4 regions of the Pseudomonas sp. 43A genome follow, and region 1 is predicted to be linked to each of the others. Evidence: predicted binding sites of a transcription regulator. Region 1 holds the regulator's gene; each other region holds the start of a gene.
The links. The regulator FliA, encoded in region 1, starts transcription of late flagellar genes. The targets are predictions, from matches to a motif close to CTAAAGTTTNNNNNNNNNNNGCCGNTAA.
Positions count from the first base shown of each region.

Region 1 (3,933 bases):
CTGCGCAGTCCTCCGGCGGTGTTGATCCGCGCGCACTGGATTCGATGCGTTTCGAATTGAACAGCCTGCGCGAGCTGATGGAAGTTCAGCTCGGCACCCTGGCCTGGAATCAGCTGCAAGGCAGCCGTCCGGCGCAAGCCAACCTGTATCGCCGTCTGCAACGTATCGGCCTGTCCGGTCCGTTGTCGCGTGATCTGCTGGCGATGATCACTGATATCGAAGAACCGCGTCAGGCCTGGCGCATGCTCCTCGCGCATCTGGCACGGATGATTGCCGTACCGGAAGTCGAGCCACTGGAAGAGGGCGGTATCATTGCCATGGTCGGCCCGGCCGGCATGGGCAAGACCACTACACTCGCCAAGCTTGCCGCGCGTTATGTGCTGAAATACGGCGCGCAGAATGTTGCGCTGGTGAGCATGGACAGTTTCCGCATCGGTGCGCAGGAACAACTGAAGACGCTGGGCCGCATTCTCAATGTGCCGGTGACCCACGTCGATCCGGGCCAATCGCTGGTGCAGGCGCTGGATCCACTGCTGCGCAAACGCGTGGTATTGATCGATACTGCCGGCCTGCAAGCCAGCGATCCAGCCCTGCGCATGCAGCTGGAAAGTCTGGCCGGACGTGGCATTCGTTCAAAAAATTATCTGGTCTTGGCAACCACCAGCCAGAAACAGGTTCTAACCGCCGCTTATCACAGTTACAAGCGTTGCGGGCTTGCCGGCTGCATCCTGACTAAACTGGATGAAACGGCCAGCCTTGGCGAAGTGTTGAGCCTGGCGATCAGTCATGAATTGCCGGTCGCGTACCTGACCGATGGCCCACGGATTCCGGATGATCTGCATCTGCCGCGCCGTCATCAACTGGTCAGCCGCGCCGTCAGCGTGCAAATGCAGGAAGAACCCAGCGAAGAAGCCATGGCTGACATGTTCGCTGATATCTATCACAGCCCGACCAAGCAGGTAGGCTGAGGTATTCATGAACAGTTTTTGTACCTACATCGATGGTCTGCCATGCATTGTTCCGGTTGTGAACGCGCAGCCAGTAATGTGGCCTCCGTCTATGCAAGACAAGGTAAAGAAATAACATGGGCAGCATGCATCCCGTACAGGTGATCGCGGTGACCGGCGGCAAAGGTGGCGTCGGCAAGACTAACGTGTCAGTGAACTTGTCTCTGGCGCTGGCAGAGCTTGGCCGTCGGGTCATGCTGCTGGACGCCGATCTGGGACTGGCGAACGTCGACGTTTTGTTGGGTCTGACCCCTAAACGCACACTGGCCGACGTGATCGAAGGCCGTTGCGAATTGCGCGACGTGCTGTTGCAAGGCCCCGGCGGCATTCGTATCGTCCCGGCCGCGTCCGGCACACAGAGCATGGTTCACCTGAGCCCGGCGCAACATGCCGGCCTGATTCAGGCGTTCAGCGACATCGGCGACAATCTCGACGTGTTGGTGATCGACACCGCTGCGGGTATTGGTGACTCGGTAGTCAGTTTTGTACGTGCAGCCCAGGAAGTGTTGCTGGTGGTCTGCGACGAGCCAACCTCGATCACTGACGCCTACGCGCTGATCAAACTGCTCAACCGCGATTACGGCATGAACCGTTTCCGCGTTCTGGCCAACATGGCGCAGAGCCCGCAAGAAGGGCGCAACCTGTTCGCCAAGTTGACCAAGGTCACGGATCGCTTCCTTGACGTCGCTCTACAATACGTCGGCGCCGTGCCTTACGACGAAAGCGTGCGTAAAGCGGTGCAGAAGCAGCGCGCGGTGTACGAAGCCTTTCCGCGTTCCAAGTGCGCACTGGCGTTCAAGGCGATCGCGCAGAAGGTCGACACCTGGCCGCTGCCCGCCAACCCGCGTGGCCACCTTGAGTTTTTCGTCGAGCGCCTCGTGCAGCAAACGGCAGGGCCCGTGCTATGACCGCTAGCGGTATGAACTACTACAAGAAGTCGGCACGCGACGCTCAGTACGAGCTGATCGAGCGTTACGCGCCGCTGGTCAAACGCATTGCCTATCACTTGCTGGCGCGCTTGCCGGCCAGTGTGCAGGTCGAAGACCTGATCCAGGCCGGGATGATCGGCCTGCTCGAAGTCTCGACCAAATATGACGCCAGCAAAGGCGCCAGTTTCGAAACATACGCGGGCATACGAATCCGCGGCGCGATGCTCGACGAAGTGCGCAAAGGGGACTGGGCGCCACGCTCGGTTCACCGCAATACCCGTATGGTCAGCGACGCAATTCGCTCAATTGAAGCTAAAACCGGCCGTGACGCTAAAGATCACGAGGTTGCAGCCGAACTCCAATTGAGTCTCGACGATTACTACGGGATTTTGAATGACACCTTGGGCAGCCGCCTGTTCAGTTTCGACGACCTGTTGCAGGACGGCGAACACGAAGGGCTGCACGAGGATGGCGCGAGTGCTCATCTTGAGCCGTCACGCGATCTGGAAGATGAACGTTTCCAGGCCGCGTTGGCGGACGCGATTGCCAATTTGCCGGAGCGTGAGCGACTGGTGTTGGCGCTGTACTACGACGAAGAGCTGAACCTCAAGGAGATCGGTGAAGTCCTTGGCGTCAGTGAATCGCGGGTCAGCCAGTTACACAGCCAGTGCGCGGCCCGTTTGCGGGGGCGTTTGGGGGAGTGGCGAGCGCGCTGAAGGCAGTGTGGGGACACTGCGAACGAGGCTGGTGCGGTGATGAACGGCACCGGTCTTGCTCTGTTGTGCTCCAGACAGTCTTCGAGTGCTGCGCCGATTGATTGAAGTGGCGCGTCCAGGTGCTGGGCGCGTTTAAGACTGCTTGGAGGTCGAATTGAACAAAGACATGAAAATCCTCATCGTTGATGACTTCTCAACGATGCGGCGGATCATCAAGAACCTGCTGCGTGATCTTGGGTTCACCAACACCGTCGAGGCTGACGATGGCGTGACTGCCATTCCAGTGCTCAACAGCGGAAGCATCGACTTTCTGGTAACGGACTGGAACATGCCGGGCATGACCGGTATCGACCTGCTGCGCCACGTGCGTGCCGATGAAAAACTCAAGCACCTGCCCGTGCTGATGGTGACTGCAGAAGCCAAGCGCGAGCAGATCATTGAAGCCGCTCAGGCCGGTGTAAACGGCTACGTAGTCAAACCTTTCACGGCTCAGGCGTTGAAAGACAAAATCGAGAAGATTTTCGAACGCATCGGCTGATGAACGCGCGGGGGAGCTATGGAGCATAACGAATCTTCACAGGGCGATTTCGAGTCGACCCTGAAAAAACACGCGGTCGAACTGGTCGAAAGCCTTGAAAAAGGCAGGTTCGGCGACGCTGTGCAACTGATCCATGAGCTCAATCAGACCCGTGACCGTGGCCTGTACCAGGAAGTGGGCAAGCTCACACGTGAATTGCACAGTGCGATCGTCAACTTCCAGATCGACCCGAACATGCCGCAGGCCGAGGAAGTGTCGCAAATCACCGACGCCACCGAACGCCTGGGCTATGTGGTCAAGCTGACAGAAGCCGCGGCCAACCGCACCATGGATCTGGTGGAAAGCGCCACGCCGGTGGTCAACAGTCTGGCTGACGAAGCCCAGACGTTGAGCGCCGATTGGGGTCGCTTCATGCGTCGCGAGGTCGGGGCTGAAGAGTTCCGTGAACTGGCGCGCCGGGTTGACGGTTTTCTGTCACGCAGCAGCACGGACAACCGTGCGGTGTCGAGCAATCTCAACGACATCCTGCTGGCCCAGGATTACCAGGACCTGACCGGTCAGGTGATCAAGCGTGTGACCCAACTGGTCACCGAAGTCGAAAGCAATTTGCTCAAGCTCGTGCTCATGGCCAGTCAGGTGGACCGCTTTGCGGGCATCGAACATGACCGCGCCGCGATGCTTGCAGAAAAAGATCCACAAAAACATCTCTCGCAGGGTGAAGGTCCGCAGATTCATGCCGATAA
Region 1 covers NZ_CP054880.1:5,287,266-5,291,198, reverse strand. Annotated here, with positions in the region: gene flhF (flagellar biosynthesis protein FlhF) at 1-968, shown strand, start outside; gene fleN (flagellar synthesis regulator FleN) at 1,085-1,915, shown strand; gene fliA (RNA polymerase sigma factor FliA) at 1,912-2,652, shown strand; gene HUW52_RS23105 (chemotaxis response regulator CheY) at 2,819-3,190, shown strand; gene HUW52_RS23100 (protein phosphatase CheZ) at 3,209-3,933, shown strand, end outside.

Region 2 (3,933 bases), 2.3 Mb from region 1:
GATGTTCAGGGTCGACTCGGCGCGCTCGGTGCTGTTGCGCATCGAATCCACGGCGTGTTCGGTACCGCTCTGAATGCTGCCGATCATCCGCTCGATTTCGCTGGTCGACTGCTGTGTGCGGTGCGCGAGGGCACGTACTTCATCGGCCACTACCGCAAAACCACGACCGGCCTCACCGGCACGCGCTGCTTCAATTGCCGCGTTCAGCGCCAGCAGGTTGGTTTGATCAGCCAGGCCACGAATCACATCCAGCACCTTGCCGATGTCACGGGATTCATTGGCCAGATCACCGATCAACGACGCAGTGCTCTGCACATCGGCGCTCATGCGTTCGATGGCGCTCACGGTTTCTTGCACCAGGTCCCGACCGTCGCCGGCGGAGGTGGTGGCGTTTTTCGAGGCTTCCGAAGTGCTCACGGCGTTGCGTGCGACTTCTTCCACAGCGCTGGTCATCTCATTGACGGCGGTGGCCGCTTGTTCGATTTCGTTGTTCTGCTGAGTCAGGCCACGGGCGCTTTCGTCGGTGACGCTGTTCAGTTCTTCAGCCGCCGAAGCCAACTGAGTCGCCGAGCCGGAAATACGCTGCAGGGTGTCACGCAGCTTCGATTGCATCTTGGCCATGGCCGCGAGCAGACGGCCTGCCTCGTCTTCACCGTCAACGTGGATCGGCTGGGTCAGGTTGCCTTCGGCGATGGTTTCCGCAGCTTCCAATGCTTTGGAGATCGGCTTGGTAATGCTCACGGTCAGCAGCCAGGCGAAGAGGAACGTCAGGCCAGTGGCGATCACCAACAACGTGACCACAAGGTTGAAAGACATCGAAAACTGCTCGCTTGCGCCTTTATCCGTGTCGGCGATTTGCTGGGTGTTGATCTCCAACAGCCGCGCCAGGGCGGTGTTCACCGCTTCCGAGTTGCTCAGCAAGTCCGAGTTGAGCATCTGCCGCAGTTCATCGATCTGATTGTTGCGCGACAGGGTTTTCATCCGGTCTTCAAGCTGGCGGTACTGCGCGAGCAACTGCACGTATTGATCGTAAGCCGCACGTTCTTGCGGGCCGTCGATCAACGGTTCGTAGGCGCGCTGGGCGTCGGCGATCTGCTTGTTGCGCAGCGCGAACAGCTCGACAGTCTTTTGTTGAACGTCCGGTTCACGATTGATCAGCAACCGATACGACAAAACGCGCAGGCGCAGGGTCAGTTGGGTGAATTCGTCGAGGGCCTTGATCGAAGGCACGCTGGCGGTGGCGATGTCTTCGCCTGCTGCGCGGATTTTGCTCATCTGATTCAGCGCGAACACACCGAGAATCAGCATCAGGCCGCCGATCAGGGCGAAGCCGGTAAACGCCCGTGGGGCGATATTCATATTGCGAAGGGACATGGGGCGGATACCAAGAGAGGGCCGCTTCCATGCGGGCTGAGACTGCGATATGGATGACTTATCGGTCATACGACTAAAGTCTTGAGGCAGTGTGCGTATTTGTCGCAGAAGGGCTTGGGCGACGAAGTGCAGGAACCAGATCGACAGATCACAGTCTTTAAAACTCGCGAGAACGGTCCGCCACCAGGAAAATCAAGGCTTTGCGCCGGTTAAACCCTGGCATCCGTGGTGACTTTTCTTTATCGTACGCGCCCTTTGAAAAACGCTTGGAAGATCAAAATGTTGGAAGCATCCCTCAGCCAATTGGAACAGCTCGTCAGCGACCTGGTGCAACAGAACCAGAGCCTTGCGCAAACCAACCAGACCCTGTCCACGGAACTGGCCCAGGCCAAGGATGAAAACGAAAGCCTGCAACTGAACCTGATGGAGCAGGAAGAGAAGCACGGCGCCACCGCTGCACGCATTCAGGCACTGGTTGATCGCGTCAACGCCGGTCCTGTCAGCGCATGAACCACCACACAGCAGGGGTAAAAGTCGTCTCCATTCTCGGGGAGGACTATTCGATCAAGGCACCGGCCGGGGAAGAACAGACCCTGCTGGACGCGGCCATGATGCTCAAGGCTGCGCTGGATGACACCAAGCGCAAATACCCGACATTGATCGGTGACCGCTTGCTGGTGCTGGCGGCGATGAATCTGTGCTCGCAGCAGATCGAAATGAAGAAGCAACACCAGGAAGAACTCGACCGTTACCAAGAGCAAGTCAGCGCCACGGTCGACACTATCGCCAAGACCATCAACCAGGGTTGATGGAGCTGCGCACAACCAAAGAATAGATTGTCGACTGGGTTGTATACAATCGGCACGGCTGTTGCATTGTTTCGGCCACTTATTCTTTGGGGGTGCTCCATGCAGTTGTGGCGACGCAGTATTCAATGGCAGCTGATTCTCAGCATGGGCACGGCCCTGCTGGTCAGCATCCTGATCGTGGTTGGCATTTATACCCTGGTGGTCAACCGCCTCGCCCAGAGCTATCTGGTCGAACAAGCACTGCCGTCGAGCATTGAAGCGACGCGCAATGATATCGAACGCATCCTCGTGCAACCGCTGACGGCGGCCAAGGATATTGCCAGCAACACGATGGTCCGCGACTGGCTCGCCTCGGGCGAAGACAGCAGCAAAACAGCGGGCTTCGCGCAGTATCTGGAAGGCATCCGCGCCGAACATAAAGCCTTTACCGCTTTGATCATCGGCACCGAATCCAATCACTACATCACCGAAAAAGGTCTGGACCGCACCCTCAGTCGTTCCAAACCGGCTGACGCGTGGTTCTATTCCTTCCTCGACAGCAATCAGCCGCGCACCCTTAATATCGACAACGACGGGGCGACCGGAGAACTGGCGCTGTTCATCGATTTGAAGGTCGAGCAGGCCGGCAAAGTGGTCGGCGTAGCCGGGCTTGGTTTGAGCATGAAGGAGCTGTCTGAGCTGATTCACAACTTCAGTTTTGGCGAGCGCGGCAGGGTCTATCTCGTGCGTTCCGATGGTTTGATTCAAGTGCATCCCGAGGCGCAATTCAGCGGTAAGCGCACCCTGGCGGAGCAGATTGGCGCCTCCGCTGCTCAAGCCGTCATGGGCCAGAAAACGGCGATCAGCAGCAGCTTCCAGAGGGATGGCGAAGACTTCCTCGCCTTCAGCCTGCCTCTGCGTGATCTGGGCTGGACATTGGTGGCCGAAGTGCCGCAGTCGCAGATCTACGCCGAAGCCCGTAAAGCAATGTGGATGAGCGGCGGTATCGGTCTGGCCGTGGCGCTGGTGTGCCTCGCCTTGGTGGTGTGGCTGGCGCAAGGGCTGGTGCGGCCGATCCGCCAGGTAACAGCGGCGCTGGTAGCAATCGGTAGCGGTGGTGGAGATTTGACCCACCGGTTAGATTCCAGCCGTGCCGATGAGTTGGGCGACCTCGCTCGCGGCTTCAACCGTTTCCTCGACAGCCAGCGCGGGATGATTGGTGAAGTGCTGACCACCAGCGAGCGTCTGCGTACGGCTGTGGGGCAAGTGGCGAAGGTGGTGGAGAACACCGCTGAGCGTTCTGGTCGTCAGCAGGAAATGACCGACATGGTTGCGACGGCGGTTCACGAGATGGGCCTGACCGTGCAGGAAATTGCGCAGAACGCCGGCAACGCGGCACTGGCCTCGCAGACCGCGCGGGATGAAGCGATGCAGGCACGGGAAGTGGTCGGTGGCTCGATCAAGCATATTGAAAGCATGTCGGATGAGATTGGCGTAGCGGCGGGTGCGGTCGGTGAGCTGGCGCATCAAGTCGCGTCGATTGATTCGGTGCTGGCGGTGATTCGTGGCGTGTCCGAGCAGACCAACCTGCTGGCACTTAATGCCGCCATCGAAGCGGCGCGGGCCGGGGATATGGGGCGCGGGTTTGCCGTGGTGGCGGATGAAGTGCGCACCCTGGCACGACGCACGCAGGCCTCCACCGATGAAATCCAGCAGATGATCGGCAGCCTCAAACAAGGCGCGGAAAACGCCGTGTCGTCGATGCGCACCG
Region 2 covers NZ_CP054880.1:783,135-787,067, forward strand. Annotated here, with positions in the region: gene HUW52_RS03410 (methyl-accepting chemotaxis protein) at 1-1,374, opposite strand, end outside; gene HUW52_RS03415 (hypothetical protein) at 1,654-1,884, shown strand; gene HUW52_RS03420 (cell division protein ZapA) at 1,881-2,183, shown strand; partial or broken gene HUW52_RS30655 (cache domain-containing protein) at 2,328-3,353, shown strand; gene HUW52_RS30660 (methyl-accepting chemotaxis protein) at 3,489-3,933, shown strand, end outside.
Region 2: the regulator FliA is predicted to act here: its motif matches at 1,433-1,460, upstream of HUW52_RS03410 (methyl-accepting chemotaxis protein).

Region 3 (3,933 bases), 1.5 Mb from region 1:
CCGTCACCTACGACCCCAACTGGTTGCAGTTGTGGACCGAGCGCTTCGGCGACCCGTTGCTGGATGCCGAAACCTTTCGCCTGACCGCCACGCACACGTTGGCCGAAATCGGCAACAAGCCGCAATCGGTGGATGACGTTCAGGGTCAGTACATGGGGCTTTTGCGTTTCACGCCCGAAGGCTGGGCGGAAGTCGTACGGCTGCGTGCCGAACTGTCGCCGCAGCAACGCGACAGCATGCACATGACCAACACTTTGCAACGCGTTATCGATGCCGGTCGTGTGCCGATTGCAGCTGTCACCTACACCGGCGAATGGGGAGAGGTCGACTCCAGTGAGGACCTCTCGGTGTATCAATAAGGCACCGGCGCCTTAACGGAACCGGTCAACCTCCTGACGCAGTTCGGCCGCCAGACCTTCCAGCTCCTTGGCGGTCACGGCCAGGTTGGACACCACTTCGCGCTGCTCACTGTTGGCCATCGCAATGCTCTGCAGGTTACTGCTCAACAGAGTCGCGGTGCTGCTCTGCTCCTGCGTCGCGGTGGTGATCGCGGCAAACTGCTGCCCCGCCGAACGGCTTTGCTCATCGATCCGCGCCAGCGCCGAAGCGACGTTGGCGTTACGCGACAAGCCTTCCTGCATCAGCACATTGCCCTGTTCCATGGTGCTGATCGCGTTACCGGTTTCCTGCTGGATGCTGTGGATCATGCTGGAAATTTCATCAGTGGCCTGACGAGTACGCGAAGCGAGGCTACGCACCTCATCGGCCACCACGGCGAAGCCGCGACCTTGTTCACCGGCACGTGCCGCTTCAATCGCGGCGTTGAGCGCCAGCAAGTTGGTCTGCTCGGCAATCGAAGTAATCACGCCAACGATGCCACCGATTTCCTGCGAGCGCTGACCGAGGGTGTTGATCACGGTGGCGGTGCTGTTCAGGGCGCCAGCGATTTGCTCCAGCGAGGACGACGCTTCTTCCATCGAGCTGCGACCGATCTGCGTTTGCTGAGCGTTTTCTTGCGCCAGACGCTGGGTCGCGCCCATGTTGTCGGCAATGTTCAGCGAGGTTGCGCTGAACTCTTCCACCGCGCCAGCCATGCTGGTGATTTCGCCGGACTGCTGCTCCATGCCCTCATAAGCACCGCCGGACAAACCGGACAGCGCCTGCGCCCGGCTGTTAACTTCTTGCGAGGCGCGACGGATGTGCTCAACCATGGTCGATAAAGCCTGACTCATCTGGTTGAACGCGCGCGACAACTGGCCGATTTCGTCGTTGCTCGACACGTTCAGGCGCACGCTCAGATCGCCGGCGCCCAAGGCTTCGGCCTGACGCACCAAGTCGCTCAGTGGCGCCAGTTTGCTGCGCAGCAACCAGACCACCGAACCGACCGCCAACAGCATCGCCAACAGACTGCCGATCGCCAGTTGCGTGCCGACGCTCCAGGTCACCGCGCGGATCTCGGCTTTCGGCATGCTCGCCACGACCGACCACGGCCCGCCGTCGAAAGGCACGGCAACGCTGTAGAAATCCTCGGACTTGTCGTCCCAGAACTGACCTTTGCCCGGCGTCTTGGCCAGACTATTGATCACTGGAATCGCCTGATCCACCGCCTGCACACCCGCCGGCGCGACCAGCCATTTGTTCTGTTCATCAAGCAACGCCAGCGAACCGGTCTGGCCGATACGGAAGCGCTTGAGGTTGTCGAACTGGGCGTTCTGCGCGTCGGTGTAATCGAAACCAACGAACAGCACCGCAATCACCTTGCCGCTGCCATCGCGCACCGGGGTGTATTGGGTCATGTAGGAACGCTCGAACAACAAGGCGCGACCGACGTAGCTTTGTCCTGCCATCAGCTTCGCGTAGGCCGGGTGCGCGTGATCGAGCAAGGTGCCGATGGCGCGCGTGCCGTCCTGCTTGGTCAGCGAGGTACTGACCCGCACGAAGTCTTCGCCGCTGCGCACGAACAGGGTGGCAACACCGGCGGTCATCTGCTTGAACTCGTCGACTTCCTTGAAGTTGTTGTTCAGCACTTCGCTGCCCAGGTGCAGGCCCGGGGTTGGGGTGCCGGCGACTGTCACCGGTTCACTCGGGTGAATGCTCAGACCCGCGCTGAAGCGCTTCTCGAACAGCCCGCTCAGGCGCTGGGTGCTTTCACGCAGCGTGCCGTGAAAGGTACTCAGCTGGTCGGCCAGCAGCCGCGCCTCACTGGCCAGATGCTCTTCACGGGTGGCGAGGTTGGCGGAATCCAGCGAACGCAAGGCGAACACCGTACTGCCACTGATAACTATCGCCAGTATTACAGCGAGCGCGAGGCCCAGCTGCGAGGCGATCCGAGCGCGAGGTTGAGACATGGACAGCTCCTGGCCGAGCCACGGGATCCTCCTTGATCTCGACTCGGATAATTTTCTAATAGTGGGGGTGAATCGTGGATACCGGCACGACGGTTCCACTTGCTCATAGTCGGCGGGAAAACCGAATACTTGAGCGCGCAACGTGGGTATGGCGCAAGGCCGCCATTGTGGCGGCTCGAACGTTTCAGCTCAAGCGCTCAACCGCCGGCAGCTCCATGGCGCGGACTTCGCCTTGCAGGAAGTCGCTGAGGCGACGCAAACGTTCACCTCCCGGACGGGTCTTTGGCCACACCAGGTAATAATTCAGTCCGCTGGCGACCGCCGTTGGCCACGGCAGGCTCAGGCGTCCTTGCGCGACGTCCTCGGCGACCATCAACAGATCGCCCATCGACACACCGTAGCCGCGCGCCGCTGCGATCATGCCCAGCTCGAGGGTATCGAACACCTGTCCGCCCTTGAGTGAAACCTGATCAGACAGCCCCATGTGCTCCAGCCAACTGCGCCAGTCACGACGATCCGGGGTCGGATGGAGCAATTCGGTGGACGCCAGCCGGGTCAAATCCCACGGCTGATCATTCAGCAGGTTTGGCGCCCCCACCGGAATCAGTTCTTCGGGAAATAACAGGCTCGCTTCCCAGTCCGACGGAAAATGCCCGTCACTCAGCAGCACAGCGCAATCGAACGGCTCATCGTTGAAGTCCACCGAATCGACATCCATCCAGGCACTGGTCAGTTGCACTTCGTTGCCCGGCTGCAAGTGACGGAAACGACTGAGCCGCGCCAACAGCCAGCGCATGGTCAAGGTCGACGGCGCCTTCATGCGCAGAATGTCGTCTTCGGCGCGCAAGGTATTACAGGCCCGCTCCAGCGCACTGAAACCTTCGCGGATACCGGGCAACAGCAGGCGAGCCGCTTCGGTCAGTTGCAGATTGCGCCCGCTGCGATGGAACAGCCGACAAGCGAAATGATCTTCCAGGGTTCGAATATGCCGACTGACCGCACTCTGGGTGATCGACAACTCTTCCGCCGCACGGGTGAACGAGCTATGTCGCGCCGCCGCTTCAAATGCGCGCAGGGCATACAAGGGAGGAAGACGACGAGACATACAGAAAGCTCCTATAGCGGGATGCAGCCGGACTGACAGAATCTGATCAGCATGAGTTTTAATCATGCCACCCATCCTTTTTATCCCTTTGTGCAAAGCCTGCCAAGCGCCGAGAATCGACGGTTTCCTGTTCCCTCTGAAATCGAGTGGTGATGACCATGCAGCATCCTGTGCGTACCGAACTCTGGGCCATTCTGCGGCTGGCAGGGCCGTTGATCGCTTCACAGTTGGCGCACATGTTGATGGTGCTGACTGACACCCTGATGATGGCGCGATTGAGTCCTGAAGCGTTGGCCGGTGGCGGTCTCGGTGCGGCGAGCTATTCATTCGTGTCTATTTTCTGCATTGGCGTGATTGCGGCGGTCGGCACGCTGGTGGCCATTCGCAAAGGTGCCGGCGATATCATCGGTGCTGCGCGTCTGACCCAGGCCGGTTTATGGCTGGCGTGGCTGATGGCGCTGGGCGCCGGGTTGCTGCTGT
Region 3 covers NZ_CP054880.1:6,783,972-6,787,904, forward strand. Annotated here, with positions in the region: gene HUW52_RS30085 (phosphocholine cytidylyltransferase family protein) at 1-359, shown strand, start outside; gene HUW52_RS30090 (methyl-accepting chemotaxis protein) at 372-2,348, opposite strand; gene HUW52_RS30095 (LysR substrate-binding domain-containing protein) at 2,533-3,453, opposite strand; gene HUW52_RS30100 (NorM family multidrug efflux MATE transporter) at 3,612-3,933, shown strand, end outside.
Region 3: the regulator FliA is predicted to act here: its motif matches at 2,455-2,482, upstream of HUW52_RS30090 (methyl-accepting chemotaxis protein).

Region 4 (3,933 bases), 1.9 Mb from region 1:
AGCAGGTTGGTCTGTTGCGAAATGCCTTTGATCACATCGAGGATGTGGCCGATGTTGTCGGTGCTGGCGTTCAGGGTTTCGATCTGCGTGCACGACAGGCTGATCTTCTGCGACAGCTCAGTCATCGCCAGAATGGTTTGCTCGACCACCTGACGCCCGTCATCGGCCTGCTCGCTGGCGCCGCTGGCGTGTTGCGAAGCATCGGCAGCGTTGCGGGCGATTTCCTGAGTAGCAGCGCCCAGTTCGTTGATCGCCGCAGCGACGCTGTTGGTGCGTGCGCTTTGCTCATCGGAACCGATTATCGAAGCGTTGGACGACGCCATCACCCGTTGCGAAAGGTCATGCACATGACGGGTCGCCGAGGACACCTCGGAAATCGACGCGTGAATCCGTTCAACGAACTGGTTGAACGCGCTGCCCAATTCACCGAACTCGTCTTTGCTTTCTACTACCAGACGGCGAGTCAGGTCGCCTTCACCCTGAGCAATGTCCTGCATCGCGCGGCCCATGGTGGTCAGCGGACGCATCAGGACGTTGATCAACAGGCTCAGCAGCAGCGCAATCGCTGCCACCGCGACAAACATCGCGATCAGTGCCGATGTGCGGAATTGGCTGAGTGCGGCGTAGGCTTTATCGCGATCAATCGACAGACCGATGTACCACTGCGCATTCGGCAGGTCACTGACCGGGGTGAACGACAGAATGCGTTCCTGGCCATTGAGCACGACGTTCTGGTTGCCCTTCTCGATGCGCACGCTGGCGTTCGGGTAGATGTCTTTCAGGTTTTTCATGACCTGATCTTTGTCTGGGCTGACGATCACCTGACCGTCGGCGCTGACCAGGAACGCATGGCCGAGGCCACCGAAGTCCACCGAGTTGATGATCTTCACCAAGGTTTCCAGGCTCAGGTCACCACCGACCACACCGAGCAGCTCGCCGTTCTTTTTCACCGGCATGGCGATGGTCACCACCAGCCCGCCAACGGCAGCCATGTACGGCGGCGTCAGCATGGTTTTGTCAGCCACCACGGCTTGCTTGTACCAAGGGCGCTGACGCGGGTCATAGCCGTCCGGCATCTTCGCGTCAGGGCGCTGGGTGAACACACCGTTGGCCTGGCCGACGTAGGTGAACTGGAAGTTCGAGGTGAAGGCCGGTTGATCGACCAGCCCCGGGAAGTCCGCGTTCTTGCCCTGATGGGCAACGTTCTGCGCGAGGTTTTCCAGCACCAGAATCCGCCCGCTCATCCAGTTCTGCACGCTGCTGGCGGTCAGATCACCGGCCTGCTGCACAGAGGACTGGAGGTTCTGGCGAATGGTGTTTCGCTGCAGATAATCGTTGTAGAGGGTGAACAGCGCGAACGCCAGGACCACGACGCCCGAGGCGGCCAACAGGATTTTATGGCTGAACTTGAGATTCATTTCATGGGACTTCTTATGACAAAAGTGGGGATGCGTTCCGGATGCAACATCCATGTACAGCGCAGGCAGCGTTCTTCTGGCCGCTCTACTTTGGTGCACGCATGTCTCACCAGTCTGTCGGCACGTGTCGGAGAAATCTTAGGGCTGTGCGGGAAATGGATGGCATTTCTGGCGAATTCCCGCCGAACGGCGTACTAGAGCGGCTGGCAGCCGGTTTTTTATGAGCGTTGTATCAGTGGCAGTTGCAAATTCTGCAACCCTTGATGACAATGCGAGTAATTATCATTTGTGACGTTCGCGTTCATGTCCTCACCTGAGTTTGCAGTACAGGCGCTTTACAGTAGTCATCACGGCTGGCTCAACGCTTGGCTGCGCGCGCGGCTGGGCAACGCGGCAGATGCGGCAGATCTGGCCCAGGATACTTTCGTACGCCTGTTGCAACGCACCGAACGCCTCGAACTCAAAGCACCTCGCGCCTTTCTGCGCACGATTGCGCGTGGGCTGGTGATCGATCATTGGCGTCGCGAGGAAATCGAACGCGCCTATCTTGAAACGATCGCCCATTTGCCTGAAGCAGAAACACCGAGTGCCGAAGCCCGGGCGCTGGTGATCGAATTGCTGGAGAGCATCGCGCGGATGCTTGAAGGACTGAAGCCGAAAGTGCGTCAGGCCTTTCTGCTGGCGCAGTGCGAAGGGTTGACACACAAGCAGATCGCCGAGCAGATGGGACTGTCGTTGCGTTCGGTGGAACGTTATGTCGCCGATGCGCTGTATCACTGTTATGTGCTGCGGTACGAAAGCTGATGCCTGTGGATAGCGCCGCACTCGGTCGCCGTGCCGAGCCTCAGCAACAAGTGGTCAAACAAGCCATTCATTGGCTGCTGCGCCTGCGCAATAACCATGGCAATTCGCGGTTGAACCGCCAGTGCGAACAGTGGCGCGCCGAACACCATGAACATGAATTGGCCTGGCAGCGGGTGCAGTCGCTGCAAGCCGAACTGAACAACAACCTGCGCGCGGTGCCCGGCGCGCATGTGGCATTCAATACACTGGAAAACAGTGCCCAGGGTCTGGGCCGGCGACAGGCGTTGAAGCTATTGTCCGGCGTATTGCTGATGGGCTCCGCCGCCTGGCTGGCCAAGGACACTGCCGTGTGGCAGCAATGGAGTGCCGATTACGCTACGGCAACTGGCGAGCGGCGCGGCTTCCAGTTGCCGGATGGCACGCGGATCGAGTTGAACACTGCCAGCGCGGTGGATCTGGATTACACGGCGCAACAGCGCCTGATCAAACTGACTCGCGGGGAAATCATTGTCACGTGTGGTGGCTCCGACGAGGGCGCGCCGACTGATCGGCCGCTGCGTGTACAAAACCGTCACGGCACTTATGAGCCCGTCCACGCCCGATTCATCCTGCGCCAGGACAATGATTGCACGCGGCTCAGCGTCACCCATGGCCAGGTGGCCATCCACTCCGGCGGCACTTCGGTAGACGCACTCGCCGGGCAGAGTTATCTGATCGACCACCACCAGGTACGCCCGGCCCCGACGCTGGATATGGACGCTGGCGCGTGGGTCGATGGCTTGATCGTCACGCGCAACATGCGTTTGGGTGACTTTCTCGCCGAAGTCGCGCGTTATCGTCAGGGCTTTCTGAACTGTGCTTCGCAAGTGGCGGAACTGCGCCTGTCCGGCGTATTCCGTCTGGAAGACACCGACAAACTGCTGGCGATTCTGCCGCAGACGTTGCCGGTGCAATTGCGCTATCGCACGCGTTGGTGGGTGACCCTGGAACGCGCGGTTTAAAATTTTTTGGCGGGTTTTTGCAGCCAGTCCGGCTTAGTCAGTAAGCACTTCAACTCAAGCGTTTGCGACTTCCTACGGAAACCTACAATGACTGTCCGCGCCACCTGTAAGAACTCTCCGAATTTCACTGCCGAATCGGTACTGTTGCGCCACGCCATCAGGGCTGCGCTGTTTTCGACGGCACTGGGCGTTGGTGTGATGCCTTCCTTGAGCATGGCGGCAAATCCCGCAGCCAGTGCAGTCAGCCACCGCTACAGCGTTGCTGCTGGCCCTCTCGGTGACGCACTGAATCAATTTGCCCGTCAGGCTGGCATCACGTTGTCGATGACGCCGCAGCAAACTCAGGGACTGCAATCGCCGGGTGTACAGGGTGAGTACTCGACCGATCAGGCGCTGAGCCATTTGCTCGGCGGTTCGGGTCTGGACGCGGTCAGTCAGGATGGCAGCAGCTATATCCTGCGTCCGCTCGCCGAATCCGCCGCGCTGGCCTTGCCGACGACGGACATCAAAGGCTTTGCCCTCGGCAACGCATTGGGCAGCACGGATGGTTACAACGCCACTCACAGCCAGATCGCCACCAAGACCAGTACCGCGTTGCTGGAAACTTCGCAAAGCGTGTCGGTGGTCACTCGCGAGCAAATGGACGATCAGGGGTCGCAGACTGTCTCGCAAGCGATGCGCTACTCCCCGGGCGTGCTGACCAATCCGTA
Region 4 covers NZ_CP054880.1:371,822-375,754, reverse strand. Annotated here, with positions in the region: gene HUW52_RS01720 (methyl-accepting chemotaxis protein) at 1-1,418, opposite strand, end outside; gene HUW52_RS01715 (sigma-70 family RNA polymerase sigma factor) at 1,722-2,222, shown strand; gene HUW52_RS01710 (FecR domain-containing protein) at 2,222-3,223, shown strand; gene HUW52_RS01705 (TonB-dependent siderophore receptor) at 3,311-3,933, shown strand, end outside.
Region 4: the regulator FliA is predicted to act here: its motif matches at 1,533-1,560, upstream of HUW52_RS01720 (methyl-accepting chemotaxis protein).